Regions from separate parts of the Streptomyces sp. NPDC052721 genome, predicted to be linked through region 2. Evidence: riboswitches for the same ligand, from Rfam matches in the RefSeq annotation. Region 2 holds a riboswitch; each other region holds the start of a gene.
What was found. A riboswitch is a leader RNA that binds a small molecule or an ion and turns the genes downstream of it on or off. The one in region 2 is predicted to bind cyclic di-AMP.
Positions count from the first base shown of each region.

Region 1 (7,555 bases), on a different contig from region 2:
GCCCTACGCGGGCTGAGGGTGGCTGAGATGAGCAGTCCCCGGCCCGCCGGCCCCGCCCGGCCCGCTGCCTCCGCCGACGCGGCGAAGCCGGCCGCCGCCTCCCCGACCGCCCTCTACCGGGTCGTCACCGTCGTCGTCCTCGGCACGACCATGTCCGTGCTCGACATGACGATCGTCAACGTCGCGCTGCGCCACCTCGCGGAGTCCTTCGGCGCCCCGCTGGAGACCATCCAGTGGACAGCGACCGCGTACACGCTCGCGCTCGCAGCGGTCATCCCGACCGCCGCCTGGGCGATGGGCCGCATCGGTGTCAAGCGGACGTACGTGACCGCGCTCGCCCTGTTCACGCTGGGCTCCCTGCTCGCCGCCTGCGCCTGGGACGCGGCCAGTCTGATCGCGTTCCGCGCGGTGCAGGGGCTGGGCGGGGGTCTGCTGCAGCCGGTCGGCATGGCGATGGGCATGCGGGTCGCCGACCGGGCCCGGCTCGGCCGGGCGATGGGCCTGCTGGGGCTGCCCATACTGATCGGACCCGTCGCCGGCCCGGTGCTGGGCGGCGGGCTGGTCGACGCCGCGTCCTGGCACTGGATCTTCCTGATCAACCTGCCCGTCGGCGCCCTGGCCCTGGCCCTCGCGGTCCGTCTGCTGCCGAAGGACGCCCCGCAGGCCCGTGGCCGGGACCTGCCCCGGCTGGACGTCCCCGGCCTGCTGATGCTCTCGCCCGGCCTGGCCCTGCTCCTGTACGGCCTGGCCCGGGGCGGCGAGCGCGGGGACTTCACGGCACCCGGCGCGCTGCTGCCGACGCTCACCGGCGCCCTGCTCGCGGCCGCCTTCGTACGGCGGGCGCTCACCGTCCGCGCGCCGCTGCTGGACCTGCGCCTGCTGCGGGACCGTACCTTCGCCGCCGGCATCGGCACGCTCGCCCCGTTCACCTGCGGCTACTTCGGGTCGATGCTGCTCGGGCCGCTGTACTGGCAGCAGGAGCGGGGCCTGAGCGCGACGGCGGCCGGACTGCTCGGGGCGCCGGTCGGGCTCGTGGTCGGTACGACGATGCAGATCGCGGCCCGGCGGATCGACACGGCGGTACCGCGCCGGCTGATCACGGCCGGCTGCGCGGTGGCCGCCCTCGGAATGGGGCTGATGGCGTGGCAGACCGGCACGGCGGGGGTCGCGCCCTGGCGGATCGTCGTCGCGGGCATGGTGATGGGCGTCGGCGCCGGGATGACGCTGATGCCGGCGATGACCACCGCGACCCGTGGCCTGCCCCCGGACCGGCTGGCCGGGGCGAGCACCGCGCTGAGCATCAACGCCCAGCTCGCCGCGTCGGTCGGTACGGCCGTGCTGTCGGTGGTGCTGGGCGCGGCGGGCACGTCCCCGGCCGGCTTCCGGCTCACCTACGCCGTGACGGCGGCCCTGCTCGCCCTCGGCGTCTTCTCGGCCCTCCGGCTCCCCGGCCGCCCCGCGGCCGGCTAGGGCCGGTCTGCCCATGCGCGTCCTCGCCCGAAGGGGCGCCGCGCGGCGTCAAGCGCGTGCTCTACGGGTCCCCCGGCCGAAGGCTGGGGGAGTGCCGGCGAGGGGGCACCGCCCACGCCCTTGAGGCAGTGGGGGCGTGCAGGGTGTCGTGCGGCAGACAGGAACGGTCAGACAGGAATGGTCAGACAGGTCCTAGCCCGCCGTCAGTTCGGCCAGCGGGAGCGTGTGCTGGGTCTGGAGCACCTTCGCGCGCAGGTAGCGGACGTTGTGGGCCGTGGTGAAGACACCGGTCGGCACCCGGTCCCGTACCGCGATCCCCAGCGAGCGCAGCTGGCCGGCCTTGTCGGGGTTGTTGGAGAGCAGGTCCAGCTCGGTGATGCCGAGGGCGCCGAGCATCTGGGCGGCGGCCGTGTAGTCGCGGGCGTCCTCCGGCAGGCCGAGGGCGGCGTTCGCCGCGTAGGTGTCGAGACCCTGGTCCTGGAGGGCGTACGCGTCGAGCTTGTTGTAGAGGCCGATGCCGCGGCCCTCCTGGCGGAGGTAGAGCAGGACGCCGCCGCGGTCGGCGATGCGCTCGACGGCCTCGCGCAGCTGCGGTCCGCAGTCGCAGCGGGCCGAGCCGAAGACGTCCCCGGTCAGGCACTCGGAGTGCAGGCGTACCAGCGGGACCGGGCCGGGGTCGCCGAGGACGACGGCGAGGTGTTCGCGGCCGTCGGTGAGGCCGTGGAAGGTGACGAGTTCGGCGTCGGCGCTGTAGCCGTCGGCGAAGCGCAGCGGTACCCGGACGCGGGCACGCGGGGTGGCGGCGGGGATGTCGGGCATGCGGGTCCTCCGGGACTGTTGCTTCAGATTTGAAGCAGAGGTTCGCATGGACCCTACCCCTGCTTAAAAGTTAAAGCAATTGCGGCAGGCAGGCAGGCAGGCAGGCCCGGCCCGCTCAGGAGCCCGACGGCGACGAGCAGGACGAACGGCGCCGCCAGGGGACGTCGTCGGCACCGGACGCGTCGTCCTCGCCCTGCAGCCCGCGCGCGATCCCCGTGCAGATCTCCTCCAGCTGCCCCACCTGCTCCGGGGTGAGCCGGTCGAACAGGGTGCTGCGGACCGTCTCGACATGCCCGGGTGCCGTACGCTCCAGGACGGCCATCCCCTCGTCCGTCAGCACCGCGAGCGAGCTGCGCTTGTCCCAGCGGCAGTTCTCCCGGCGCACCAGGCCGTCCCGCTCCAGCCGGGTCACCACGTACGTCAGCCGGCTGCGGGTGATCTTCAGCGTCTCGGCGAGATCGGTCATGCGCAGCCGCCGGTCGGGGGCCTCGGAGAGGTTGGCGAGCACCGAGTAGAACAGGTGCGGCATACCGCCGTCCTGCTGGAGCTGCCGGTCGATCGCGTCCTCCAGGAGGCGCGAGGCGGCCATGTAGGCGCGCCAGGCGCGCTGCTCCTCGGGGGTGAGCCAGCGGGTCGTCATGCCGCCAGTGTAAGTTTGTTTAAAACTTGAACCAAGCCCGTCCGTCCAGACGAGCCCGTCCGTCCAGACGAGCCCGTCCGCCTCCGGAAGAGAGGGCGCCGATGCCCCTGCCGTACGTGCTGCTGTCCGCCGCCGTCTCCCTCGACGGCTACCTGGACGACACCGGCCCCGAGCGCCTGCTGCTGTCCAGCCCGGCCGACTTCGACCGGGTCGACGCGGTACGGGCCTCGGCCGACGCGATCCTCATCGGCGCCGGCACGATCCGCGCCGACAACCCCCGCCTGCTGGTCAACTCCGCCGAGCGGCGCGCGGCCCGGGTGGCGCAGGGCAGGCCGGAGTACCCGCTGAAGGTCACGGTCACCGCCACCGGCGACCTCGACCCGGACGCCAACTTCTGGCACACCGGCGGCGACAAGATCGTCTACACCACCGACCGGGGCGCCGGGCGGGCCACGCGCCTCCTCGGGCGCACCGCCGACGTCGTCCCGCTCGGTCCCGCCCTGGACTGGCGGACCCTGCTGGAGCATCTGCACGACGTGCGTGGCGTCGGCCGCCTGATGGTCGAGGGCGGCGGCACGGTCCACACCCAGCTCCTGCACCAGGGCCTCGCCGACGAACTCCAGCTGGTCCTCGCCCCGCTGTTCGTCGGCGACCCCGCGGCCCCGCGCCTGTTCGGGCCGGGGGCCTACCAGCCCGGACGGCTGCGCCTGCTCGACACCCGCCGGATCGAGGACGTCGTGCTCATGCGGTACGTGCCGACGGCCCCCGGCACCGGGGCTGTCGCCACCGCCGCCGACCGCCACTGGCTGCGGACCGCCTGCGAACTGGCGGCGCTGTGTCCGCCGTCGGAGACGGCGTTCAGCGTCGGTGCGGTGGTCGTCGCCGCCGACGGTACGGAGCTGGCCCGGGGCCATTCACGGGAGGGCACCGATCCCGTCGTGCACGCGGAGGAGGCGGCGCTCGCGAAGATCGACGCGGGCGATGCGCGGCTGGCCGGTGCCACGGTGTACAGCAGCCTGGAGCCCTGTGCCCGGCGGGCGTCCCGGCCGGCGCCCTGTGCCGAGCTGATCCTGCGGGCGGGGGTGCGGAGGGTGGTCACCGCGTGGCGTGAGCCGGACACGTTTGTGGCGGGGGCCGACGGACGTGGCGTTCTGGTCGCGGGGGGTGCGCAGGTGGTGGTGCTTCCTGAGCTGGAGGAGCTCGCCAAGGCGCCGAACGTTCACCTGCTGTGAGCGCCTGCCCGTCCGCCATGGGCCGCATGGTGGGCGGGCGCGGGCGCGGGCGCGTTGGGGCTGGTCGCGCGGTTCCCCGCGCCCCTGGCGGGGCACCGCGGTGGGCCGGGAAAACACTCAGGGCCCGGAATCCTTGGGATTCCGGGCCCTGAGCCTTCAGTAGCGGGGACAGGATTTGAACCTGCGACCTCTGGGTTATGAGCCCAGCGAGCTACCGAGCTGCTCCACCCCGCGTCGTTGTGACTCCAGTGTACGCCATGCGCGGGACCGCTCGCACACCCCTTTCGGCCCACACCGGTCGCCGCCCGCCCCGGGGGCCGGAAACCTGGAGGTACGTCGGACAAGTGGGAGACACGCGGTGCGCCCTGGAAAGGTGGAGGAGAGCCCGTACGCCAGGGCGGGCGGCAGGCTCCCCGGCGACCCCGTGCCCGACCCGGGCCTCGGGGACGAGCGGGCGCCGGTGCGCGCCCGCCGCCGTCCGAGCCCCCGTGCCCTGGCCCGCGCCCTGCCGGCCCTCCTCGTCGTCTGCGGTGTCCTGTACGGCCTGCTCGCCCCGGACGACTTCACCGCCGTCCCGTTCTTCACAGCGGCCCCACTGGTCGCCGCGCCCTTGTCGGCGCTGCGCACCACCGTCCTGACCGGCCTCGCCTCCCTCGCCGCCGCCTACGCCGTGCACACCGACGCGGGGGTCCATCCGGCCGTGGGCACCCTCACCGACGTCGTCACCGTGGCCACGGTCGCCCTGCTGGCCGTCGCCATCAACCGGGTGGTCCGCCGGGGCGACCGGCGGCTCGCCTCCGCCCGGGAGATCGCCGAGGCCGCCCAGCGGGCCGTCCTGCCGGAGCCGGACGAGCGGATCGGCGGCTACGAGATCGCCGCCTGGTACGAGGCGGCACGGCAGGACGCGTTCATCGGCGGCGACCTGTACGCGGTGCAGGACAGCCCGTACGGTGTCCGGCTGGTCGTCGGGGACGTGCGCGGCAAGGGCATGGGCGCGGTCGCCGCGGTGGCCGTGGTGATCGGGGCGTTCCGGGAGGCGGCCGAGCAGGAGGCCACGCTGGAGGCGGTCGCCGAACGGCTGGAGCGGGCGCTGGCCCGCGAGGGCACCCGGCGCGACGGGATCGACGCCTTCGAGGGGTTCACCACCGCGGTCCTCGCCGAACTCCCGCACGACGACGGCGTCGTACGGATCGTCAACCGCGGCCATCCGCCACCGCTGCTGCTGCACGCCGACGGCACCCTGCGCACCCTGGTCCCCGCCGAACCCGCGCTGCCGCTCGGCATGGGCGACCTCGGGCTGTGGCCGGACCGGGCCACCGAGACCGCCTTCCCGAGCGGCGCGACCCTGCTGCTCCACACCGACGGCCTGTCCGAGGCCCGGGACGCCCACGGCCGGTTCTACGACCCCGAACGGCGGCTCGCCGGGCGCACCTTCGCCGGCCCGGCCGCGCTGGTCGGCCGGCTCGCCGAGGAAGTGCGCCGGCACTCCGGGGGCGGCATGACCGACGACATGGCGCTGCTCGCCGTACGACGGCCCTGAACGTCACCGAAGGTGACCGGGCGAGCGCCGTACGCATAACATCTGAGTCACCATCAAAACCGAAGGTGGCTGCTGAACGGGATCGATGCTCGGTCAACTCGCCCGTTTTGGCGGGGTAGTGGCCGATAAATCGCCGGTAAAGACGGGAATGATCAAGCCGAACGGCTTGGAAAGTGACTGGCAGGTCTATTAACGTTCGATAACGCAGCGCGGTCGTCACAGCCGTCACAAGAGGCGGCTCCGTGCGCACGCGCCGAATCCCGCGAGGGAGCCGGGGAACCACCACCCTGGGGTGAATCACGCGGATGCCGCAGTGAACTCACGGAGTCCACGACCGGTATACGCGCGTAGGAGACCTTCCTGCTCCGAACCCGTCAGCTAACCCGGTAGGCGAAAGGAAGGAAAGGAGCACGCCCGCGTGGCGTCCAACCGGCCTGTCCCAGAAGCCCCGTTCATTCCGGCACAGCGCGAGCCCGAGACCTTCGGGTACGGCGCCTACCACGCCGAGGAGGGCCCCTGGGAGGAGTGGAACCCCACCGAGGAGTCCGTCGCCCCGGTGCGTGGCCGGCATCGCGTAGCCAAGCAGCGCGGTGGCTTCGCCCGCAGCTCCACCGTCCTGGGCGTCGGCGTCATGGCCGCGGTCGGCGCGGGCGGTATGGCCAGCGCCAACACCGGCAAGCCGCCGGTCCCCATCTCCCTGCCGGACCTGCCCTCGGTCGGCTCCCTCTTCGACGACGACTCCGCCGATCCCCAGCCGGCCGAGGCCGCCACGGCCACACTGAGCGGTGTCGGCGTGGCCACGGCCGCCGGCGAGGACACCGCCGACGCGGGCGAGGCGCTGCGCAACCGGATCATGGCCCAGGCCGAGCAGCAGCAGGGCCAGGCCGAGAGCAGGGCCACCGCCGCCGCGCTCGCCGCCGCCGAGAAGCAGAGCGCCGACGCCGCCGCCCAGGCCGAGAAGGAGGCCGCCGCCAAGGCCGCCGCGGCCAAGGAGAAGGCGGAGGCCGCCGCCGAGAAGAAGGCCGAGGAGGAGCGGCTGGCCCGGCTGGCCAAGCAGTACACGCTGCCCACCTCCTCGTACACGATCACCTCGACCTTCGGCCAGGCCGGTGCGATGTGGTCCTCCGGCTACCACACCGGTCTCGACTTCGCCGCCCCCACCGGCACCCTGATCAAGGCCGTGCACAGCGGCACGATCACCGAGGCGGGCTGGGCCGGCTCCTACGGCTACCGCACGATCCTCACCCTGGACGACGGCACCGAGCTGTGGTTCTGCCACCAGTCCTCGATCAGCGTCTCCGTCGGCCAGAAGGTCGGCACCGGCGAGGTGATCGGCCGCGTCGGCGCGACCGGCAACGTCACCGGCCCGCACCTCCACCTGGAGGTCCACCCCGGCGGCCAGGCCACCGGCATCGACCCGATGGCGTGGCTGCGCGACAAGGGCCTCACCCCCTGACGGTCCTCCGTGCGGGAATCTTTGCGGGAACTTGGCGGGAACGCCGCCCCGGCGGTGGGATGCGATCACCCACCGCCGGTGTTGACATGACGTATGACGTCACTTCGTAAACTCGGCTCTTCCGACCTTGAGGTCTTCCCGCTCTCCCTCGGGGGCAACGTCTTCGGCTGGACCGCCGACGAGCAGACCTCCTTCGCCGTCCTCGACGCCTACACCGCCGCGGGCGGCAACTTCATCGACACCGCCGACTCCTACTCCGCCTGGATCGAGGGCAACCAGGGCGGCGAGTCGGAGACGATCATCGGCAAGTGGGTCAAGGCCCGCGGCAACCGCTCCGACGTCGTCATCGCCACCAAGGTCAGCCAGCACCCGCAGTACCAGGGGCTGTCCGCCGCCAA
Region 1 is NZ_JBFATL010000047.1:62,108-69,662, forward strand. It holds gene AB0L21_RS33195 (NAD(P)H-dependent oxidoreductase) at 1-16, shown strand, start outside; gene AB0L21_RS33200 (DHA2 family efflux MFS transporter permease subunit) at 28-1,470, shown strand; gene ribA (GTP cyclohydrolase II) at 1,663-2,289, opposite strand; gene AB0L21_RS33210 (MarR family transcriptional regulator) at 2,405-2,929, opposite strand; gene AB0L21_RS33215 (dihydrofolate reductase family protein) at 3,031-4,161, shown strand; tRNA gene AB0L21_RS33220 (tRNA-Met) at 4,322-4,395, opposite strand; gene AB0L21_RS33225 (PP2C family protein-serine/threonine phosphatase) at 4,520-5,701, shown strand; cyclic di-AMP (ydaO/yuaA leader) riboswitch at 5,943-6,108, shown strand; gene AB0L21_RS33230 (M23 family metallopeptidase) at 6,120-7,157, shown strand; gene AB0L21_RS33235 (aldo/keto reductase) at 7,251-7,555, shown strand, end outside.
Region 1: linked by a shared signal. The riboswitch ahead of AB0L21_RS33230 (M23 family metallopeptidase) and the one ahead of AB0L21_RS25865 (transglycosylase family protein) in region 2 are both predicted to bind cyclic di-AMP.

Region 2 (7,555 bases):
GTGCTCGCTCACCACGACCTCCCCGGCTCCGATCCGCTCCATGATCGCGAGCAGGACGAGGGCGCCCGCGCCGATGACGTCGACCCGGCCCGGGTGCAGGGACGGGATCGCGGCGCGCTCGGCGTGCGTGGAGCGCAGCAGCCGCTCGGTGATCTCGCGCACGCGGTCCCGGGAGACCCGGGAGTGGTGGATGCGCGCGGAGTCGTACCCGGGCAGCTCCTGGGCGATGGCGGAGACCGTGGTGACGGACCCGGCCAGGCCCACCAGGGTGTGCGCCTCGCGCAACGGGACCGACTGCTCGGCCAGGTCCAGGGCGGCCTCGATGTCGGCCCGCATGGCGGCGATCTCCTCCTCGGTGGGCGGGTCGCTCACCTCGCCGCCGTGCACCAGGTGCCGCTCGGTCATCCGCACACACCCGACGTCCACCGACCGGGCGGCGCGCACGTGGTCGTCGCCGACGACGAACTCGGTGGAGCCGCCGCCGATGTCCACGACCAGGTAGGGCCGGGTGAGGTCGGCGCGTCCGGTGAGTTCCTTCGTGGCGCCCGTGAAGGAGAACTCGGCCTCCTGGTCACCGGTGATGACCTCCGGCTCGACCCCGAGGATGTCCAGCACGCCCCGCACGAAGTCGTCGCGGTTCTCGGCGTCGCGGGAGGCGGAGGTGGCGACGAAGCGCAGGCGCTCGACGCCGTGCTCCTTGATGACGGCCGCGTACTCACGGCAGGCGGCGAAGGTGCGCTCCAGTGCCTCGGGCGCGAGCCGGCCGGTACGGTCGACCCCCTGGCCGAGCCGCACGATCGTCATCCGGCGGTCCAGGTCGGTCAGTTCGCCCGTCGCCGGGTCGGCGTCCGCGACCAGCAGACGGATGGAGTTGGTACCGCAGTCGACGGCGGCCACGCGGGTCACTTCTCGTCCCCCTCGCTGTCGTCGCGCACGTCCTTCTCGCCGCTGTCGAGCGTCACGCACGCGCCCTTGCGCCACCACTCCGGCAGCATCGCCAGGGCCTCGTCGCCGAGCGGGTTCACGCCCGGGCCGGCGGCCAGCGAGTGGGCGACGAGCACGTGCAGGCACTTCACCCGGTCCGGCATGCCGCCCGCGCTCGGGAAGCCCCGCAAGACCTCGATCTCGTCGCGGCGCCGGATGTAGTCCTCGTGCGCGGCCCGGTAGGCGGCGGCCAGCTCGGGGTCGCGCCCCAGCCGCTCGGTCATCTCCTTCATCACGCCGTTCGCCTCCAGCGTGCCGATGGCGGAGGACGCCTTCGGGCACGTCAGGTAGTACAGCGTCGGGAAGGGCGTGCCGTCGGGCAGGCGCGGTGCCGTCTCCACGACGTCCGGCTGACCGCACGGGCAGCGGTGCGCGATGGCCCTGAGGCCCCGCGGCGGGCGGCCCAGCTGCTGCTTGAAGGCCTCTACGTCCGCGTCGGTGGGCTCGGTGCGCGGAGTGGGCGGCGGAGGGGTTTCCATGACTGCTTTCAGGGTGGCTTTCTGTCGGTTGTCGCGGGCCGGCGGACCGGTCACTGATCGGAGGCGTCGGCCTTGTCGACGCCGTCCCAGACGTTCGCGTACCAGGCTCGGTGGGCGGCCCCGAGGTCGGCGCGGGACTGCCTGGCCGCGCCCGGGTCGACGACCACGTACCCGGTCTCGCCGGGCATCACGTAGTGCAGCCGGCGGCGGATCTGCTGCTCGGCGTAGGCGTCGTCCTGCCAGCGCGCCTTCAGGTCGCGCAGCTGCTCCACGCGCTGACGGGCCTGCTCCCGCTGCCGCTGCAGGTCGGCGATCTCCGCGCGCTGGGAGACGTACTGCCGCATCGGGTAGGCGAGGGCGACGATCATCGTGCAGAGCACCAGTGCGAGCAGGGCCGCGCGGCCGGTGAGCCGGGAGCGGCGGGCCTGCCGCTTGGTCTGGGAGCGGTAGACGCGGGCCGCGGTCTGCTCGCCGAACAGCCGCAGCCTGGTCGCGGTGGAGAAACGGTCCCGGTCCTTCACGGCCATCTGGCTCTCCGCCTCCCCTTTCACACGTGCGTACGTCCCCGGACACGGTACGGGACCGAGTACGGGGACGTACGTACGACTGGCTAAGCCTTACGCCAGGATGGGTCAGCCCTTGAAGCGCGGGAACGCGCTGCGGCCGGCGTACACCGCCGCGTCGTCGAGGATCTCCTCGATGCGCAGCAGCTGGTTGTACTTGGCGACGCGCTCGGAGCGGGCCGGGGCGCCGGTCTTGATCTGGCCGCAGTTGGTGGCGACGGCCAGGTCGGCGATGGTGACGTCCTCGGTCTCGCCGGAGCGGTGCGACATCATGCACTTGAAGCCGTTGCGCTGGGCCAGCTCCACGGCGTCCAGGGTCTCGGTCAGCGAGCCGATCTGGTTGACCTTGACCAGCAGGGCGTTGGCGGCGCCCTCCTCGATGCCACGGGCGAGGCGCTCGGGGTTGGTGACGAACAGGTCGTCGCCGACCAGCTGGACCTTGTCGCCGAGCTTGTCGGTGATGACCTTCCAGCCGGCCCAGTCGTCCTCGAACAGCGGGTCCTCGATGGAGACGAGCGGGTAGGCCGCCACGAGCTCCTCGTAGTACTCCGTCATCTCGGCGGCGGAGCGCTCCTTGCCCTCGAAGAGGTACTTGCCGTCCTTGTAGAACTCGGAGGCGGCCACGTCGAGCGCGAGGGCGATCTGCTGGCCGGGGGCGTAGCCGGCCTCCTTGACGGCCTCCAGGATGAGGTCGAGGGCCTCACGGTTGGAGCCGAGGTTCGGGGCGAAGCCGCCCTCGTCGCCGAGGCCGGTGGCGAGGCCCTTGCTCTTCAGGACCTTCTTCAGGGTGTGGTAGACCTCGGTGCCCCAGCGCAGGGCCTCGGAGAAGGACTCCGCGCCGATCGGGGCGATCATGAACTCCTGGATGTCCACGTTGGAGTCGGCGTGCGAGCCGCCGTTCAGGATGTTCATCATCGGCACCGGCAGCAGGTGCGCGTTCGGGCCGCCCAGGTAGCGGAAGAGGGGGAGGTCGCTGGCCTCGGAGGCGGCGTGCGCGACGGCGAGCGAGACGCCGAGGATGGCGTTGGCGCCGAGGGAGCCCTTGTTGTCGGTGGCGTCCAGGTCGAACATGGCCTGGTCGATCAGGCGCTGCTCGGTGGCGTCGTAACCGACCAGCTCCGGGCCGATCTGCTCGATCACGGCGAGGACGGCCTTCTCGACGCCCTTGCCCTGGTAGCGGTTGGGGTCGCCGTCGCGGAGCTCGATAGCCTCGAAGGCGCCGGTCGAGGCGCCGGACGGGACGGCGGCACGACCCGTGCTGCCGTCGTCGAGGCCGACCTCGACCTCGACCGTGGGGTTGCCTCGGGAGTCCAGGATTTCCCGGGCTACGACGACGTCGATGGACGGCACGAGCATCTCCTTCTTGGATGTGACGCTGGAAGTGCGGGGCGGTGTGCCTTACGGCTGTGCCTTGCGACTAGAGCCTAACCGTCCCGGGGGCGTCGGCCACCGACCGACCGCCCCGTGGACAAGTCGACGGTACCTTTTGTTTCTTGCCGAAACAAAGGGTGCGGGGCCGGTGGACGCAAAAAGCCCCGCCCCGGCGCGCACGGGGGAACGCGCACCGGGGCGGGGAGCCCGTGGGGACGGGGGGACGGCCCGCACGGGGGCCTTCAGTGTGGCCCGCGCGGACGCGCGGGCCCTCGCTCGGGCTACGAGCCGGGTGTCACTTCAGGTGCAGCTGCTGACCCGGGTAGATGAGGTTGGCGTCCTCGACGATGTCCTTGTTCAGCTCGAACAGCTTCTGCCAGCCACCCTGCACGTGGTGCTTCTCGGCGATGGAGCTGAGGGTGTCACCGGTGACGACCTTGTACTCGCCGTCGCCCTTCTTGACCTTCTTGCCGGTCGGGGTGGTGACGGTCTTGCCCTGGCTCCTGCTCGCGGCCGGACGCTCGGCGGAGCGGGAGGCGGCCTGCCCGTCGGTGGAGCGGGTGGTGGTGGAGCCGCCCGAGGTGGTGGAGGTGCTCGGGGCGGAGCCGTTGTACGGGGTGCTGGACAGGCCCGTGCCGCAGACCGGCCAGGCGCCCTTGCCCTGAGCGGCGAGGACCTTCTCGGCGACGGCTATCTGCTGCGCCTTGCCGGCCTTGTCCGCGGTGGCGGCGTACTGCGTGCCGCCGTACGCGGCCCAGGTGGAGGCGGAGAACTGCAGACCACCGTAGTAGCCGTTGCCGGTGTTGATGGACCAGTTGCCGCCGGACTCGCACTGGGCGACCGCGTCCCACTGGGAGGCGGTGGCGGCGGAGGCGTTGCCGGCCGCCATCAGCGGGGCGGCGACGGCGGCACCGGTAACACCGGCGAGCGCGACGGCGCGGACGGCCTTGGACGGACGACGGTGCTTGCCCTTGCTGGAGAACAGCATGGATCGATCCCCTCACCGACGCCTGCGAGGTGAGCTGTCGGGTTCGGGCCGGTTGAGTTGCCCGGCCGCACCCCGCTTGCGCGGGATGCGGCTTCACCCCAAGCCGGTTCCGGCATCAACTGCCGGGCCCGGCACTTACCTTGGGTCCCCCGCTCCTGCCGACGGCGCTTGACGCGACGACTGTTCCCGGGCAACCGCTGGCAGGATTCGGCGTTGCGGCTGCCGGGGCTCGTGGTGACGAGCGGCCTCGACCGTAGACACGCGATCCGCGGAATTTCAAAGACGATCAGGGCTTCTGAGACTCATCCCACACTTTCGCCAAACCGGACATTAGGGAGTGAAGTGGGGCGTCAACTCCCGCTACTTCCCGCCCGTTTCGCCCCCGACTTCCAGGGTCTGACCGGCACTGATGTGGTTCGGGTCGGCCCCGATGGCGTTCTTGTTGTCCGCGTACAGCGCGCGCCACCCGCCGTCGACGTCAAGGGAGTCGGCGATGGAAGCGAGGGTGTCGCCCTGACGGACGGTGTACGTGTCCGTTTCACGGGAGGCGTGCCGGCCGGAGGAAGCGGCATTCTGACCGTTTGTCACGCTTTCGCCCGCACCGCTCTCGTCCGCGCTCGCGCCGCGGTGGCGTCCGCCGCTGAGGGATCCGGTGTCGACCAGGCTCCAAGAACCGGCGGCCTGCTGCGGGTTGTCCTCGATGCCGGCGTCCGGGGTGACCGTGGGAGAGCTGTCGGCTTCCCGCGGGCTTCCGGCGTCCGGCGTGGCGGACTTGTCGGACTTGGGAGTTTTGGCCCCCGTGGAACCGGTGGCCGTACCGGCGCCCTTGCCCGGCTTGACGCTCGGAGTGGTGGCCTCGTCCGAGGAGGAACCGGTACCGGAACCGGAGTTGGCGTCGGAGCCCGCACCGGTGGAGGGCGATGAATCCGGCAGAACGGACGAGTCGGAGCTGCCGGAGGAACCGGACGTACCGGAGTTGCCGGCTGATCCGGACGAGTCACCCGAACCGCCGGCGCCACCGGAACCGCCGACGCCCGTGTCGACGTGCGTCGAGCCCGAGCCCTGGGTCAGACCGGACAGCAGGGCGCAGGTGGCCCAGGGACTGGTGCCCTTGTCGGCGAGGATCTTCTCGGCGACGGCGATCTGCTGGTTGCGGCTGGCCTGGTCGGGGCTGGCCGCGTACTGGCCGCCGCCGTAGGCGTTCCAGTCCTCCTGCGAGATCTGCAGGCCGCCGTAGTACCCGTTGCCGGTGTCCGCGCTCCAGGAGCCGCCACTCTCGCACTCGGCCACCTTGTCCCACGTGGTGCCGTCGGCCGCGTTGGCGCTCGCGGCGCCGAGGAGCGGGATGGCGATGGCGGAACCGGTCACTCCGGCCGCGACGAGGAGAGCCGGGGCCTGACGGGGGCGACGGTGTCGGCCGTTCCCGGAGAGCATGCAGAAGCCTTTCGAGCGACAGCAGGACCGGCGCGGCGGATCGAGCCGGTCGCCGCGCTGATGGGTGAACGTATCGGCAGACGATCACTTGTCACAAGTTCATGCCGCGCAGATCACGTGAAGATCACAGAGTTGAACGTCTGTCATGTTTCCTTGAAGAGGCTGTGTGGGAGCCCGGCCGGACCGTGTCAGACGTGTGCTCGGGCGCGTGGTCAGGCTGTGTGGGCCCGGTGGTGTGGGCCAGGTGATGTGCTCAGGCGCGGGGCGTGAACTCCACCGGCAGGCTGCGCAGGCCGCGCATGATGAGTCCGCCGCGCCAGCGCAGTTCGGCCGGGTTCGCGGCGAGCCGCAGATCGGGCAGCCGGGTGAGCAGGGTGGCGAGCGCGGTCTGGCCCTCCAGACGGGCGAGCGGCGCACCGAGGCAGTAGTGGATGCCGTGGCCGTAACCGAGGTGCTGGTTGTCGCGGCGGGCGAGGTCCAGCACGTCCGGGTCGGCGAACCGCTCCGGGTCCCGGTCGGCGGCGGCGAGGACGACGAGCACCGGGTCGCCCGGCGCGATGTGCTGCCCGCCGATGGTGAGCGGCTCGGTGGCGAACCGCCAGGTGGCCAGCTCCACCGGGCCGTCGTAGCGCAGCAGTTCCTCCACTCCGGTCGCCAGCAGCTCCGTCTCCCGGCGCGCCAGGGACTCCTCCAGCCGCCGGCGCTGCTCGGGGTGTGTGAGCAGGGCGTAGGTGCCGTTGCCGATGAGGTTGACGGTCGTCTCGAAGCCGGCGAACAGCAGGATGAAGGCCATGGCGGCGGCCTCGTTCTCGGTGAGGTGCTCGCCGTGGTCGGAGGCGCGGATGAGGCCCGAGATCAGGTCCTCGCCGGGCGCTGGTTCGGCGGGCAGCGCCTCGCGCTTCTTGTGGATCAGCTCGGCGAGATAACCGCGCATCTTCTTCACCGACCGGGCGACGCCTCCCCGGGGTCCTCCGCCGTGCCGGATCATCATGCCCGCCCAGTCCCGGAAGTCGTCCTGGTCCTCGCGCGGGACGCCGAGCAGGTCGCAGATGGCGTAGATGGGCAGCGGGAAGGCGAACTCGTGGATGAGGTCGGCGGAGCCGCGCCGCGCGAACTGGTCGATGAGGTGATCGGTCAGCTCCTGCACCCGGGGCGCGAACTCGGCGACCCGGCGGGGCGTGAACGCCTTGCTGACCAGCCGGCGCAGCCGGGTGTGGTCCGGCGGGTCGATGTTCAGCAGATGCGTCATCAGCTCGGCCTTGCGCTCGCCGGGGATGCCCGTCTTGCCCTTGGCGTGCGCGGGCTCGTCGTGATGCGCCGGGTTCTTGCTCAGCCGCTGGTCGGCCAGGGCCTGCCGGGCATCGGTGTACCGGGTGACCAGCCAGGCCTCGACCCCGCTCGGCAACCGCGTGCGGTGCACGGGGGCGTGCTCGCGCAGCCAGGCGTACGCGGGGTAGGGGTCGGCGGCGAACTCCCAGGTGAACAGGGCGGGGGCCGGCTGGTCCGGGTGGGAGGACGGCTGGGCGGGGTGAGGCTGGTCGGTCACTCCTCGACCGTATCCGGCTCGCCGAGGAGTGTCGGGCGGGGTGGGGGCGGGCTGGGGGCGAGGCGGCAGCGCCGCTAAGCGGGCAGGCCCTCGGCGGCCCGTATCGCGTCCCGGTACGCCCGGGCGGCCGCCCGCAGTGCCGCCTCGGGGTCCACGCCCGCCGCCTCGGCGCGGACCGCCAGCGCCAGCA
Region 2 is NZ_JBFATL010000029.1:92,500-100,054, forward strand. It holds gene AB0L21_RS25845 (Ppx/GppA phosphatase family protein) at 1-906, opposite strand, end outside; gene AB0L21_RS25850 (DUF501 domain-containing protein) at 903-1,463, opposite strand; gene AB0L21_RS25855 (septum formation initiator family protein) at 1,514-1,990, opposite strand; gene eno (phosphopyruvate hydratase) at 2,096-3,382, opposite strand; gene AB0L21_RS25865 (transglycosylase family protein) at 3,693-4,385, opposite strand; cyclic di-AMP (ydaO/yuaA leader) riboswitch at 4,390-4,562, opposite strand; gene AB0L21_RS25870 (transglycosylase family protein) at 4,746-5,819, opposite strand; gene AB0L21_RS25875 (cytochrome P450) at 6,073-7,365, opposite strand; gene AB0L21_RS25880 (nucleoside triphosphate pyrophosphohydrolase) at 7,440-7,555, opposite strand, start outside.

Region 3 (7,555 bases), on a different contig from region 2:
GCGCGAGGTTGAAGGTGCCCCAGTGGATCGGCAGCAGAACACCGTGCGGCGCGCCGCCCTGCAGGTCGAGGTGGGCGCGCAGGCCCTCCTCGGGGGTCATGTGGATGTCGGGCCAGAACTCGCTGTACGCGCCGATTTGGATCATGGTGGCGTCGAACGGGCCGTGCGCGGCGCCGATGTCCCTGAAGCCGTCGAAGTAGCCGGTGTCGCCGCTGTGGTAGATCCGGTGCTCCTCGCCGGCGACGGCCCAGGACGCCCAGAGGGTGTGCTGGGTGTTGCGCAGGCCCCGGCCGCAGAAGTGGCGGGCCGGAGTGGCGGTGAGGGTGAGGCCGCCGACCCGGGTGGACTCGTGCCAGTCCAGTTCGCGCAGCCGGTCCGGGGAGACGCCCCAGTGTTCGAGGTGGGCGCCCACGCCGAGCGGCACGGCGAACAGGGTGTCCGTGCCCGCCAGCGCCTTGATGGTGGGCAGGTCCAGGTGGTCGTAGTGGTCGTGCGAGATGACGACGACGTCGACCGGGCCGAGCGCGGCCAGCGGCAGCGGCACCGGGTGGAGCCGCTTGGGCCCGGCGAAGGGGAACGGGGAACAGCGCTCGCCCCAGACCGGGTCGAACAGGACCCGGTGGCCGTCGATCTCGGCCAGCACGCTGGAGTGGCCCGTCCAGGTCAGCCGCAGTCCGGTGGCGGGCGGCTTGGCCAGGTCGGCGAAGGTCGTGGGATGCACCGGGACGGTGCCCTTGGGGGCGCGCAGCGGCCGGGTGTCCTTGTCCAGGAACACCTTCGCGAGGTCCAGCGAGGAGCCGGCGGGCCGGGTCCGGGCGGGGCCGCCGGGGTTCTGGAAGACGCCGTCCTTGAAGTGCGGCGAGCGGCGGATGCGTGCCATGCGCTCACCTCCCGGGTCCGCTCCGAACGCAGCGGGCCGCAGCGCGCGGAGCCCGGAGCTCGCGGAACGCAGACCGGTCACGGTACCTCCCGGTGGAGTGGGTGAGGTCCCCCATTATGGTCGGCCCCACCGGCAGCGAGGCCACGGAGGGGTGCGTCCGCCCGCTACTGATGATCGGTTCAGCGCGTTGACAGGGCCGGGACCGGCTCCGGATACTGACTCGCCGTTCAGTTGATCACCTCACCCCGAGGAAGCCCTCATGACCGGCCCCACGACCACCCCTCCGGCCGCCCCTCTGCTCTCGCTCGTCTGGACCGATCACGTCACCGGTCGCCAGGGCTTTCTGGTCGTGGACCGGCTGGTGCGGGGCGTGGCGAGCGGCGGGCTGCGGATGCGGCCCGGCTGCACGCTGGAGGAGGTGGCGGGGCTCGCCCGCGGCATGACGATGAAGGAGGCCCTGCACTACAGCCCCGAGGGCCGCTACATCCCGCTCGGCGGCGCCAAGGGCGGCATCGACTGCGATCCCCGGGACCCGGAGGCGTACGGCCTCCTCGTCCGCTATCTGCGCGCCATGCGGCCGTACATCGAGAGCTGCTGGACCACCGGTGAAGACCTCGGCCTCACCCAGGACCTGGTGGACCGCGCGGCGGCCGAGGCGGGCCTGGTCTCCTCGATCCAGGCGGTGTATCCGCTGCTGGACGACGAGGTGACGGCCCGCAAGCGGCTCGCGGACGCCTTCGCGGTGGAGGTGGACGGCATCGGCCTGGACGAACTGGCGGGCGGCTGCGGGGTCGCCGAGTCGGTGCTGACGGCCCTGGACCGGGCGGCGGTGCCGTATCCGGGCACCCGGGTCGCCGTGCAGGGCCTCGGCACCATGGGCGGGGCCACGGCGCGTTTCCTCGCGCGCGCGGGCCTGACGGTCGTGGCCGTCGCCGACATCAAGGGCACGATCGCCAACCCGGCGGGGCTCGACGTCGAAGCGCTGCTGGCGGCGCGGGACGGCTACGGCACCGTGGACCGCGGCGCGCTGCGCCCCGGCGACCGCGAACTGCCCGGCGACGCCTGGCTGTCCGCGGAGGCGGAGGTACTGGTGCCGGCCGCCGTGTCGTACGCCGTCGACCGTGCGAACCAGGAGCGGATCCGGGCGCGTTGGATCGTCGAGGCCGCCAACATGCCCGTCGTGCCCGAGGCCGAGACACTGCTCGCCGCGCGCGGGGTGACGGTGCTGCCGGACGTGGTGGTCAACTCCGCGACGAACGCCTGGTGGTGGTGGACCCTGTTCGGCGACATCGGCGCGGACGCCGACGGGGCCTTCGGGCACATCCGGCGCTCGATGCGCGCCCTGGTCGGCCGGATGCTGGACCGTGCGGCGGCCGACGGGACGACCCCGCGCGTGGCCGCGCACGCCCTGGTGACCGACCGGTTGCCGGTGATCGCGGACCGGTTCGGGTGGTACCGGTGACGGGCCTGCCGCGCGACGGCTTCGGCGGCATCGGGGTCAACGACTAGGGTGACCGCGTGGCGAGAGTGCGGTTGAGCGTGGCCGAGCGGCGGGAGGAGCTGCTGCGGGCAGCCATCGGGCAGATCGAGGCGCGGGGCGTGGCGGCGGTCAGGATCGCCGACGTGGCCGCGGCCCTCGGTGTGAGCAACGCGCTGGTGCTGTACCACTTCTCCACGAAGGAGAAGCTGGTCGCCGCCGCGTTCACGTACGCGGCCGAGGACGACCTCGCGCGCCTGCGCAAGCTGCTGGGCCGGCGGACCACCGCGCTGCGCCGGCTGCGGGCGGCGGTGCGCTGGTACGCGCCGACCGGGCAGGCCAAGGGCTGGCGGCTGTGGATCGAGGGCTGGGCCGTGTCCCTGCGCGAGCCCGCCCTGCGGGAGGTCACCCGGGAGCTGGACAAGCAGTGGAAGGCGGCGATCGCGGACGTCATCGCCGAGGGCGTCGCGGCCGGTGAGTTCGCCTGCGCGGACCCGGCCGGCACGGCACTGCGGCTGACCGCGCTGCTGGACGGGCTGGCGGTCCAGCTGACGTCGTACCCGGGCGCGGTGCCCCGGTCCCGGGCACAGGAGTGGGTGGACGACGCTCTTGCCCGCGAACTGAGTCTGGAGCGGGAGGCGTTGACGGACCGGCAGCGCTGACGCGGGGGCCCTCCCGGAACCGCCGGCGCGACCGGCATGCCCGCCCCGACGGGACCCCGCCGTCGACGGCGTCCTGGTGCCGAAGGTCGACCGGTGGGACCCGCCGGCGCTCTCCGTGTCCGGCACGGTGCTCGCGATCGTCGCCCAGGCGCCGAACGTTCGCGCTGGGCGACCGGGTCTTAAGAGCACGGCCCCGGGCAGTACTGGTCGCATCCGTCGACCTGCCCGTCACCGGGCGCTTCCTCCAGGTCGAGCCCAAGCGGCCGGCCCTCGCCCTCGGACCCGCCCTGGAACCTCCGCCGTCGCGGAACAGCTGCTGCCGAACCCGCCCCGCAGACACCCCGCCCCCCGGCAGCGGCACGCCGCCGGGGAATCGCCGACAGCCACGCCCCGCCCACGAAGCCCAAGCGGCCGGCCCCCGGCCTCCCACCCGCCCTGGAACCCTCCGCCGTCCCGGAACAGCTGCTGCCGAACCCGCCCCGCAGACACCCCGCCCCCCGGCAGCGGCACGCAGTCGGGGAATCGCCGACAGCCACGCTCCGCCCGCGCTGCTGGACGCGGTCGTCCGGCTGCTGCGCCTGCTCGACGAGCCCCGCGACCGGGCCGTACTGGCTCCGCTGGTCAGACGCGAGATCCTGTGGCGCATGATCACCGGCGATCAGGGTGCGCCGGCTCGGTCTGGCCGACAGCGTCCTCAGCCACGTCTCCCGGGCCGTGCGCCGCATCCGCGAGCACTGCGTGGAGCCCGGCTGCGGGAGGCCCGGCTGCTGCTCGCTCCCACCCGGGCGGCGTCACCGGGGTCGGCCAGCGCGTCGGCTAGGGCAGCCCGTCGCGGTTCAGCCGGGAGTACCGCCGCCGGTTCGGCACACCTCCCCGCCAGGACGCGGCCCGCCGGCTGAGCGCCGTACGCGCCCCCGTGGGCGTCCTGCCCCGAGCGGGCCGGACCACGAAGGGGGTGCGTTCTGTCCGGGGAGCGGCGAGGGCCCGCGCCGGTGGTGCCGGCGCGGGCCGTGGCGGGTCGGTGGGGTCAGGCCACCGAAGCGATCCGCATCTTGATGTCGTCCGGTGACAGCGTGCCCTTGGCGGTCACGTGGTCGCCGGAGGACTCGCCGCGCAGCCGGCGGCCGATCCAGGGGACGAGGTACTCCCGGGCCCACTGGACGTCGTCGCGGCGGATCTCCAGCGTGCCCCGGGGCGGCAGCGGCGGCCACGGCTGCTCCGGGTCGGCGGGGACGTCCAGGCCGAGGACCTGTCCCGCGCGCAGCGCCACGCGCGTGTGCCCCTCGGGCGAGAGGTGCAGCCGGTCGGTGTCCCAGGCCCTGCGGTCCTGCACGGACTTGAGGGACCACAGGTCGAGGACGGGGCAGCCGTACCGGTCGGCGATGGCACGGACATGCCCGTTGTAGGTGGCGATCTTGCCGCGGAGATGCTTGAGGACGGGGACGCCACGGGTGTCGAAGCCGGTCGTCACCATCACCGTGCCGGCCGCCTCCGTCAGCCGGGCCACGGCCCGTTCGAAGCGCTCGGCCACCTCGTCGGGGTCGGTGCCCGGACGGATGATGTCGTTGCCGCCCGCACAGAAGGAGATCAGGTCCGGGGCCTTGTCGATGGCCTGCGGCACCTGGTCGGCCACGATCTGGTCCAGCAGCTTTCCGCGCACGGCGAGGTTGGCGTACTGGAAGTCGCCCTCGGGACGCCGGTCGGCGAGGAGCACCGCGAACCGGTCGGCCCAGCCCACGAACGCCCCGTCGGGGCCGGGGTCGCCGACGCCCTCGGTGAAGCTGTCCCCCACCGCCACGTACGACCCGATCACTGATCTGCTGTCATTCTTCGAATCGTCTGCCACGTCGGACCATGATTCACCTTCGGATGTGACCTACGCGACCGTAAGCAGGACTTGACGAATGGTGAGATGAGCCACTCTTAAATAGTTTGCAAAGCCAGGAATAGAAGCTGCACGGTACACCGAAGGCCGGACCCGGGGATCGTGGGTCCGGCCTTCGGGGGCGTGTCAGGCAGGTGGTGAGAGGGGCGCGGGCGTCAGCCGACGGCGACGCCGTGCGAGCGGAGGTAGGCGACCGGGTCGATGTCCGAGCCGTAGTCCGGGGTGGTGCGGATCTCGAAGTGCAGGTGCGGGCCGGTCACGTTGCCGGTGGCGCCGGACAGACCGATCTGCTGGCCCGCGGTCACGGTCTGCCCGGCCGAGACGGAGAGCTGGGAGAGGTGGCCGTACTGGGCGTAGTGGCCGTCGTTCAGCTTGATGACGACCTGGTTGCCGTACGCCCCTCCCCAGCCCGCGGAGACGACGGTGCCCGCGGCGACGGCCTTGAGGGGGGTACCGGTCGGGACGACGAAGTCGACGCCGGTGTGGTAGCCGCTGGACCACATGCTGCCGGCGACGTGGTAGCCGGTGCCGACGGTGGCGCCGGTCACGGGGAGGGTGTAACCGGCGGAGGCCGGCTGGGAGGCGGGCTTCGGCGCGGCCTGCCGGGTGGCCTCCGGCGCGGCGGACGGTGTGGACTTCGGGGCAGCCGGCTCCGCGGTGGCCGGCGCGGTCTTCCCGCCGATGCGGAGCTTCAGGCCCGGGTGGATGACTCCGGGGTCGGCGCCGATGGCCTGCCGGTTGTCGTCGTAGAGCCGCTGCCAGCCACCGCTGACATGCTGGTCCTGTGCGATCGTCGCGAGGCAGTCACCGCTGCGCACGGTGTAGGTGCGCGCGCCCGTGTCCTGCTGCGCCACGGCCTTCTTCACCGTGCCGGGGAGGGTCTGCGCGGCCGTTCCGGAGGCGGACTGGGCGGGGGGCGCGGCGTGCGCTCCGGTGGCCCCGAGGAGGGGCAGGGCCAGGGCGGCGCCACCGGTTCCGGCGACGGCGAGGGAGCGGGAAAAACGCGGGGTCTTGGGACGTCGGTGCTTACCCTTGGCAGGCATGGCGCAATTCCTCTCCGGCGCCTGCGAGGTGAGCTGTCGGGTTCGGGCTGGAGCTGCCCGGCCGTGCGCGGCACGGCTGCACCCCTAGCCTGTCGCGGAGACCGGACAGGCAGTCCTACCTGGTGGGTCCCCCGCTCCTGCCGACGCGGGTCATGTGTGTGGGGAATCCGGACGGCGGCAGGATTCGGCGTTCCGCCCGGGTCGGTGGCGAACGTAAGCGAGCAGGAGGCGCGGAAACAAGCAGCCGGTTCCCGTTGTTCCGGTTCCTGCTGATCGGATACGGGAATTCACGGTCACCGAGTGTGAATTCCCGTGCCCTTCTCCTTTTCAATTCGCCTATGGGTACTGGAATTACGTGAACATGACGCGCGACGCACGGTCACCGATATGACCCTCCTCACGCGCCGGTTCCCCAGATGTCCTCATTCCGCAGCGAGTTGGAGTGAAAGCGTCAATTCAGACAGAAAAGTCAGATGCGGCGCAGTCGGATGACCGTCGCATCCAGGTCGCCCTTGAGCCCGGTGCGCAGCCCGTGGTGCAGCAGTACGGCACCCCGGTACACTTCGCCTGTTTCGCGGCATTCGTACGACGCCGCCGGGTCGAGCCCGCGCAGCCGCACCGCCGGCACCGGCTCGCCGTAGCTCTGGGCCTGCAGCCAGGCGAGGACGACGGTCTCCTCCCCCCGGACGTACTGCACGGCGCTCAGACCTCCGGCCGGAGGCCGCAGCCGGTACAGCTCGCCGTGCTGCACGACCGGGCGGATCTCCTTGTACAGCTCCACCCACCGCCGGGCCTCGGCCAGCTCCTGAGCGCTCCACTCCGTCAGGTCGCCGCCGACCCCGAGTACGCCCGCCATGGCGCTGACGAACCGGAAGCGCAGCGAGCTGACCCGCCCGTTGAGCTGGGTGTTCGGGCTGTCGGTGACCCAGGCCGCCATCACGCGCGCGGGATGGATCTGCGTGAAACCGTGCTGGATGGCGAGCCGGTCCAGCGGGTCGGTGTTGTCGGAGGTCCACACCTCCTCGGTGCGGCCGAGCACGCCGAGGTCGATCCGGCCGCCGCCCCCCGAGCAGGACTCGAAGGCGACCCCGGGGTGCGCGGCCCGCAGCCGGTCCAGCAGGGCGTACAGGCCGCGGACGTGGTCCACCCACAGGCGCTGCGGGTACGGCTCCCCGGGCCAGCCGGCGTCGGTGAAGCAGCGGTTGAAGTCCCACTTCACATAGTCGATGGGGGCGCTGGACAGCAGGGCGTCCAACTGCTCCCACAGGTACTCCTGGACGTCCTCGCGCGCGAGGTTGAGAACGAGCTGATTGCGCAGTTCCGTCCGCTTCCGTCCCGGTTGGTACTGCACCCAGTCCGGGTGGGCCCGGTACAGGTCGCTGTCCGGGTTGACCATCTCGGGCTCGACCCAGATGCCGAACTGCATGCCGAGCCCGTGCACCTGGTCGGCGAGGGGCTTGAGGCCGTGCGGGAAACGGTCGGGGTTGGGCGTCCAGTCGCCGAGGCCGGCGCGGTCGCTGGTGCGGGCGCCGAACCAGCCGTCGTCGACGACGAACAGCTCGATCCCGATCTCGGCGGCCCGGCGGGCGAGCGCGAGCTGCTGCTCCT
Region 3 is NZ_JBFATL010000043.1:21,385-28,939, reverse strand. It holds gene AB0L21_RS31645 (MBL fold metallo-hydrolase) at 1-961, opposite strand, end outside; gene AB0L21_RS31640 (Glu/Leu/Phe/Val dehydrogenase dimerization domain-containing protein) at 1,140-2,342, shown strand; gene AB0L21_RS31635 (TetR family transcriptional regulator C-terminal domain-containing protein) at 2,399-3,019, shown strand; partial or broken gene AB0L21_RS31630 (AraC family transcriptional regulator N-terminal domain-containing protein) at 3,016-3,315, shown strand; partial or broken gene AB0L21_RS31625 (AraC family transcriptional regulator N-terminal domain-containing protein) at 3,422-3,950, shown strand; gene AB0L21_RS31620 (SGNH/GDSL hydrolase family protein) at 4,047-4,832, opposite strand; gene AB0L21_RS31615 (peptidoglycan DD-metalloendopeptidase family protein) at 5,060-5,947, opposite strand; cyclic di-AMP (ydaO/yuaA leader) riboswitch at 5,953-6,147, opposite strand; gene AB0L21_RS31610 (alpha-galactosidase) at 6,417-7,555, opposite strand, start outside.
Region 3: linked by a shared signal. The riboswitch ahead of AB0L21_RS31615 (peptidoglycan DD-metalloendopeptidase family protein) and the one ahead of AB0L21_RS25865 (transglycosylase family protein) in region 2 are both predicted to bind cyclic di-AMP.

Region 4 (7,555 bases), on a different contig from region 2:
TGAGGAGGGGTATGTCCATGTCCCGACCGTCCGCCCGCCATGTCCTGCCCGAGTTCACCGAGCGCACCGGGAGCGCCGTACGCACCCTCGATCCGTACGCGAAGCTCTTCGAGGACCGGATCGTCTTCCTCGGCACGCCGGTCGACAACGCGGCCGCGAACGACGTCACGGCGCAGCTGATGTACCTGGAGCACACGGCGCCGGACCGGGACATCACGCTGTACGTCAACTCGCCGGGCGGCTCGTTCGACGCCATGGCGGCGATCTACGACACGATGCAGTACGTCAGTTGTGACGTGGTGACGTACTGCCTGGGCCAGGCCGGCGCCTCGGCCGCGGTGCTGCTCGCGGCCGGCGCTCCGGGCAAGAGGTTCACGCTGCCCGGCGCCCGCATGGTGATCGAGCAGCCCGCACTGCCCGAGCCGGTGCGCGGACAGCCCAGTGACCTGCTCATCCAGGCGGACGAGTTGACCCGGATCCGCTCGACGCTCGCGGAGATGCTCGCGCGGCACACAGGGCGCACGGCCGGGCAGGTCCACGAGGATCTGGAGCGCGACCTGATCCTCGACGCCGCCGGGGCGGTCGCCTACGGTCTGGTGGACGGCATCGTGCCGAGCCGCCGGGACACGCCCGGCGCACCGGACGCGAGGTGAGCCGCTCATGCTGCCGGACCTCCCGCCCCTGCCCGCGCTGACCCGCGCGGAGGGCGAGTTGATCGACCGTTACCTGGAGGCGGTCGACCTGCTGGGCCGCATCAACCCGGCCCGGCCCGGGGACACCTACCGCGGGCTGCGCGCGGCCCAGGCCCTGGTGCGCAAGGCGGCAGAGCTGCGCGACGCGCTCGCGCTGATGCACCAGCGGGGCGAGACGGAGCTGCACGGGGACACGCTGGCACGGGCGTTGCGGGTGCTGGACGGTGAGCGCCGGGCCGCTCGCGTCACGCTCCCGCCGGACGGCGTCGGCTGAGGCGGACGCTCCTTGCGGTCCGGGGGCCCGCGCGTCGACACGCGCCGTCCGGAAGGGACTTGAAACGGTCCGAACGACGTACCGCCGACCGGTGTACATCCAGATCGTTTCGCGGGCCTGCCGAGTTGCGCGGCACGCGACCACACGAGCCGCCTGAAGACGCTTCGCCCCAGGTCGGGGGCTACGTCCGGGATCTGACGGACGCTCGAACAGAGCAGTGTCCACCCGAACGGGTGAGTGGTGAGTAACGCCACAAATCCCCGATTCCGTTGGGATTTTCGGACAGTCGTGAGCCAAGATCCCTGTCTGACGACAAGCCCCCGCCACCGCGGCGGGGCGATCCGGGCGGACGCCGAGTCCTGCCGCCGCCCGGATGACCGGTCGACGGAGTGGATCGGCAGGAGTGGAGGACCCAAGCAAGGCGGGTCGCCGGAACTGATGTTCGTCTGTACGACACGGACGGGCGTCGGCTCCGGGCAACCCTTGGGGTGAAGCCGCGGCAACGCGGCCGGGCTACTTCGCCAGCCCGAATCCGACAGGTCATCCTTCACAGGCGGCTGACGAAGGGTTGCGCATGACTGCGCTCAATCGTGTCCCGTCGCTGATGGCCCGGGCCGGCACGGCCTCGGCTCTGACCCTTGCCGCCGTGGGCGGCTCGATCGCGGTGCCCGGCCTCGCCACCGACGCCTCCGCCGCGACCATGGCGACGAAAGCACTCAAGGTCGCGGCCTCGAAGAAGGGCGCCCCCTACGCGTGGGGAGCCACCGGGCCGCGCAGGTTCGACTGCTCGGGGCTGACGCTCTACTCCTACAAGAAGGCCGGCAAGAAGCTGCCGCGCACCGCCGCCCAGCAGTACAACAAGACGCACCACATCTCCGCCAGGAGCCGCAAGGCGGGCGACCTGGTGTTCTTCCACTCGGGTTCTTACGTCTACCACGTCGGCATCTACGCCGGTCACGGCAAGATCTGGCACGCCCCGAAGACCGGGGACGTGGTGAAGCTCGAGAAGATCTGGACGAGGAGCGTCTGGTACGGCCGGGTCAGCTGACCCGCCGTCAGGCAAGGAGCGACTCCAGCAGCAGGGCCGCTCCCAGCGCCGTCAGCGCCACCCCCGGTGCCGCCTGCAGCCCACGGGCGGCCCGGGGCCGGCGCAGCCACCTGCCGGAGCGGACGGGTGGTCCCGGCCGCGGCATTCTCCGGCGCCTGGACGGTCCCGGCGTGGCCACCGGCCGAACTGGAGCGGGCCCGGCACGAACTGGCCTGGCTGACCGGGCTCACCGGGGGCGCACAGCGGCTCGGCGCCTTCCCGGCCGCCGGGGTGCGTCTGCTGCCGCCGCCGGGGTTACGCGGTGGCGGCGCCGGGGTTACCGCGGTGGCGGCGCCTGCGAGGGTGATTTGACACTCACTCATGCCTGTCACTCGGCCACAGCCATCCTGGTGCCGACGCCGGTACCGTCTGGAGCCGGTCGCGGTGGAGGAGCTGGTCCCGGTGATCGCCTCGGGACACGCGCGTCCCAGCCCCTCGTCGCGGCTGCCGCCGCCGCGCGCTGGTCAGTGCCGGTTGGGGGTGGCCGTCGTACCGGAGATGGTGGCGCGGACCGCGACCACGCCCGTCGCGGTGCGGCCTCTGGAGGGCAGGCGGCTGCGCCGTACGATCCCGGTGGCGTACCGCGCGGAGGAGAGGGCCGCTGCGGTGGACGCCTTCCGGGCGCTGCTGCGGGAAGCGTTCGGGCGGGCGCATCTGACTGGGGGCGCCGGCGGGCCGGGCGTGGCCGAGCCGTGGGCCACGCGTGTCCGCCGTGCGCCGCTTGCCCGGTCCAGGAACGCCTCGGCCCCGTCCGGGAGGGCTACGGCTCCTGCTGGCCCGCCGGTACCGGGGCCGCCGGGATCGTCCAGGGGAGTTCGATCGAGACCGTCTTGCCGCCCTCTCGCGTGGGGCGGATGCGGAGTCTGCCGCCGCACTCCGCGGTGAGCCAGCGGATGATGACCATGCCGCGGCCGTTGTCCTGCTGGACGGCGGCGGGCAGTCTCTTCGGGAAGCGGGGGTGGCTGTCCGTGACACCGATGCGCAGATGTTCGTCATGGTGCAGCGCGATGTCGACCGTGAAGGTGGGTGACTGGCCGAAGGTGTGCTGTACGGCGTTCGTGGCGAGTTCGGAGACGATGAGGCGCACGGTGTCGGCGACGTCGGTGTCGGACGGCAGGCCCCACTCCGCCAGCGTGCCCACGACGTAGGAGCGGGCCGCGGAGACCGAGGCTGGATCGCTCGGCAGAGTGACGGATGCTTCCAGGTGGTCTGCCATGGCGACGTCGTCCCTTTCCCACGGGGCCGTGGTCCGACAAGTGGCGGAGGGTTCGAGTACGGTCCCGGACTGGTGCTTGTTCGCCAGACTGCCACCAACGGGCCGGTCACGGGGAGCGATCCACCAAGATATGCATATATCTGTCGCTCGAAGCGGTGAACTCTGCGACGCGAGACCGTATGTGGGCGGCCCGGAAGGAGTAAGGAGGAGCCCATGCAGAACGGTCCGGCGGTGCGCCGCCGCAAACTGGGCGCCGAACTGCGCATGCTGCGTACCGGTGCGGGGCTCACGAGCGGTGAGGCCGCCCGGCTGGTCGGCTGGCACCAGTCGAAGGTGAGCCGCATCGAGACCGGCGCCAGCGGTGTGAAACCGGCCGATCTGCGGTTACTGCTCGACGCCTATCAGGTGCGGGACACGCAGCTGCGCGAGTTGCTGCTGATGCTGGCGGGGTCGGAGGACGCGGGCGGCCGGCACCGCTGGTGGCACGCCTACCGCGGGGTGCTGCCGCCCACCTACCGGGACTTCATCAGCCTGGAGTCACAGGCGAGCGCGATGCGCACCCTGGAGACGACCGTGGTGCCGGGTCTGCTCCAGACGCCGGAGTACGCCCGCGCGGTCACCCGGGCGGCCGTGAAGGACCTGGACGAGGACCGCCTGGACACGCTGGTGGAGGTGCGCCTGGCCCGGCAGGACGTGCTGCGTTCCGACCCTCCGCTGGTGCTGAGCGCCGTACTGGACGAGGCGGTGCTGCGCCGCGAGGTCGGCGGTCCGGGGGTGATGGCCCGGCAGCTGGAACGGCTGATGGATGCCGCCCGGCTGCCCCAGGTACGGCTCCAGGTGCTGCCGTTCGCGGCGGGGGCGCATGTCGGACTCACCGGGCCTTTCGTTATCTTCTCATTTCCGAGCACTTCTGATCTGGACGTGGTTGTTCTCGACCAGTTGACGAGTAGCCTCTACCTGGAGCGGAAAGAAGACCTCATGGCCTACTCCGAGGCCTTCGACACCCTTCAGTTGCACGCCCTTTCCCCCAAGGAATCGTTGGACTACATCGCCGGGATAGGTGACGGCGCGTAAGGAGGCAACCATGTCAGCTCTGCCTCGGAACGTCCCTGCCAGTACCGACCTGCACCCCGTGCGCTGGCTGCGCAGCAGCTACAGCACGGGAGCCAACAACTGCGTGGAGACGGCCCGGCCGCGCTCCGGCCCCGCGGCCGGACTGCTCGCCGTGCGCGACTCGAAGAACCCCGCCGGACCCGCGCTGCTCTTCTCCGCCGGCAGCTGGGCGGAGTTCGTCACCACGCTCTGATCAGACATCAGCACGTCTGATCAGAGGTCAGCAAGCTCAGAGCAGAACCAATCACCCGTTGCTCACCCTCGTGCGACGCACGGCCGTGTACGCCGACTCATGGTCGTGTTTCGCCGATGACACGTACAGCGCGTTCGATCTCCGCCCCGGAGAGGTCAGCCCGGGCGGTCAGCCTCAGCCGGGAGATGCCGTCGGGCACGGAGGGGGGACGGAAACAGCCCACGGCCAGGCCTGCCGTACGGCAGTCGGCCGCCCAGCGCACCGCCTGCTCCGGGGACGGAGCCCGCACGGAGACCACCGCGGCGTCCGGACGCACCGCTTCCAGACCCGCGGCGGTCAGCCGTGCGTACAGCTCCGCGGCCACCTCGCGGGCCCGTGCCGCCCGTTCGGGCTCACGCTCCAGCAGCCGCAGCGCGGCCAGCGCGGCACCGGCCGCCGCCGGCGCCAGGCCGGTGTCGAAGATGAACGTCCGGGCCGCGTTGACCAGGTGGTCGATCACCCGGGCAGGGCCGAGCACCACCCCGCCCTGGCTGCCCAGCGACTTGGACAAGGTGGCCGTGACGACCACGTCCCCGGCGCCCGCGAGCCCGGCCGCGTACGGCGCGCCCCGGCCGCCCTCGCCCAGCACGCCGAGCCCGTGGGCGTCGTCCACGACCAGTCCCGCGCCGTGCTCCCGGCACGCCTCGGCCAGCGCGGTCAGCGGTGCCCGGTCCCCGTCGACGGAGAACACCGTGTCGGAGACGACGATCGCCGCTCCCCCGTGCGTCGCCAGGGCCTTGCGCACGGCCTCCGGATCGGCGTGGCCGACGACCTGCGTCTCGCCCCGGGCGAGCCGGCAGCCGTCGATGAGGGAGGCGTGGTTGCCCGCGTCGGACACGATCAGCGAGCCGTGCGGGCCGAGCGCGGTGACCGCGGCGAGGTTGGCGGCGTACCCGGAGGAGAACACCAGGGCCGCCTCGAACCCGCAGAACGCGGCCAGCGCCCGCTCCAGTTCGGTGTGCAGGGCGGTGGTACCGGTGACCAGCCGGGAGCCGGTGGCGCCGCCGCCCCAGGTCCGGGCGGCCTCGGCCGCTCCCTCGACGACCTCCGGATGGCGGGTCAGCCCCAGGTAGTCGTTGCTCGCCAGATCCAGCAGCGGCGCGTCGGCGGGGCGCGGACGCAGGGTGCGGACGAGTCCGGCGCGGCGGCGCGCCTCGGCCTGCTCGTCGATCCAGCCGAACACCATGGGTCCTCCGGTGCTTTTGTAGGTAGCGGACAGACCCTAGCGGTACGACCAGCCGCCCAGGGTGTGGCAATACCCACACGGTGAACCTGCTCCGTTGTGCGAAGTCTCCTTGGCCCGGGGCGGTCCCGTAGGACAGGATCAGGCCTCATGGACCTGCTGAACACGCTGGTGGACAAGGGGCTTCGGCGCGAGCTGCCGACCCGCGAGGAAGCGCTCGCCGTGCTGGCCACCTCCGATGACGACCTGCTCGACGTGGTGGCCGCGGCCGGCAAGGTGCGCCGGCACTGGTTCGGGCGCCGGGTGAAACTCAACTATCTGGTGAACCTCAAGTCGGGCCTGTGCCCGGAGGACTGCTCGTACTGCTCCCAGCGGCTCGGCTCCAAGGCCGACATCCTGAAGTACACCTGGCTCAAGCCGGACGAGGCCTCCCAGGCCGCCGCCGCGGGCCTCGCGGGCGGCGCCAAGCGGGTCTGTCTGGTGGCCAGCGGGCGCGGCCCGACGGACCGGGACGTGGACCGGGTCTCGGAGACCATCAAAGCGATCAAGGAGCAGAACGAGGGCGTCGAGGTGTGCGCCTGCCTCGGCCTGCTCTCCGACGGCCAGGCCGAACGGCTGCGCGCGGCCGGCGCGGACGCGTACAACCACAACCTCAACACCTCGGAGTCCACGTACGGGGACATCACCACCACCCACACGTACGCCGACCGGGTGGACACGGTGCACAAGGCGCACGCGGCCGGCCTGTCCGCGTGCTCGGGTCTGATCGCCGGCATGGGCGAGAGCGACGAGGACCTGGTCGACGTGGTGTTCTCGCTGCGTGAGCTGGACCCGGACTCGGTTCCGGTGAACTTCCTGATCCCGTTCGAGGGCACCCCGCTGGCCAAGGAGTGGAACCTCACCCCGCAGCGCTGCCTGCGGATCCTCGCGATGGTCCGGTTCGTCTGCCCGGACGTGGAGGTCCGGATCGCGGGCGGCCGTGAGGTCCATCTGCGCACGATGCAGCCGCTGGCACTGCACCTGGCCAACTCCATCTTCCTCGGCGACTACCTGACCAGCGAGGGCCAGGCAGGCAAGGCCGACCTGGAGATGATCGCGGACGCCGGGTTCGAGGTGGAGGGCGCCGACCAGGTGACGCTGCCCGAACACCGGGCGGAGGCCGGGGGCTGCGGGGACACCGGGGGCTGCCACGAGGGCGGCGTCTGCGGGTCGGCACCGGCGGTGGCGGGCGAGCCGCGGACCGACCTGGTGGCGGTGCGCCGCCGGGGCGCCGGCACGGACCTCGCGCCCAATGCCTGAGCTCGGTGTGGCGGAGCTGCTGGAGCTGGACCGGCGGCATGTGTGGCATCCGTACGGCCCGATGCCCGGGCGCGCGGAACCGCTCGTCGTGGAGGCGGCGAGCGGGGTCCGGCTGCGGCTGGCGGACGGGTCCGGCGAGCTGGTCGACGGCATGTCGTCGTGGTGGTCGGCCATCCACGGCTACAACCATCCGGTCCTCAACGAGGCCGTGCGTGACCAGCTGGGGCGGATGAGCCATGTCATGTTCGGCGGACTCACGCACGAGCCCGCCGTCCGGCTCGCGAAGCTCCTTGTCGACATGTCGCCCGACGGCCTGGAGCACGTCTTCCTGGCCGACTCGGGGTCCGTGTCGGTCGAGGTCGCCGTGAAGATGTGCCTCCAGTACTGGCGCTCGCTCGGCCGGCCGGGCAAGCAGCGGCTCCTGACCTGGCGCGGCGGCTACCACGGCGACACGTGGAA
Region 4 is NZ_JBFATL010000018.1:6,992-14,546, forward strand. It holds gene AB0L21_RS18745 (ATP-dependent Clp protease proteolytic subunit) at 18-653, shown strand; gene AB0L21_RS18750 (hypothetical protein) at 661-966, shown strand; cyclic di-AMP (ydaO/yuaA leader) riboswitch at 1,307-1,537, shown strand; gene AB0L21_RS18755 (C40 family peptidase) at 1,541-2,014, shown strand; partial or broken gene AB0L21_RS18760 (LysE family translocator) at 2,022-2,135, opposite strand; gene AB0L21_RS18765 (ATP-binding protein) at 2,814-3,269, opposite strand; gene AB0L21_RS18770 (helix-turn-helix transcriptional regulator) at 3,483-4,343, shown strand; gene AB0L21_RS18775 (DUF397 domain-containing protein) at 4,354-4,575, shown strand; gene AB0L21_RS18780 (8-amino-7-oxononanoate synthase) at 4,673-5,800, opposite strand; gene bioB (biotin synthase BioB) at 5,948-7,096, shown strand; gene AB0L21_RS18790 (adenosylmethionine--8-amino-7-oxononanoate transaminase) at 7,089-7,555, shown strand, end outside.
Region 4: linked by a shared signal. The riboswitch ahead of AB0L21_RS18755 (C40 family peptidase) and the one ahead of AB0L21_RS25865 (transglycosylase family protein) in region 2 are both predicted to bind cyclic di-AMP.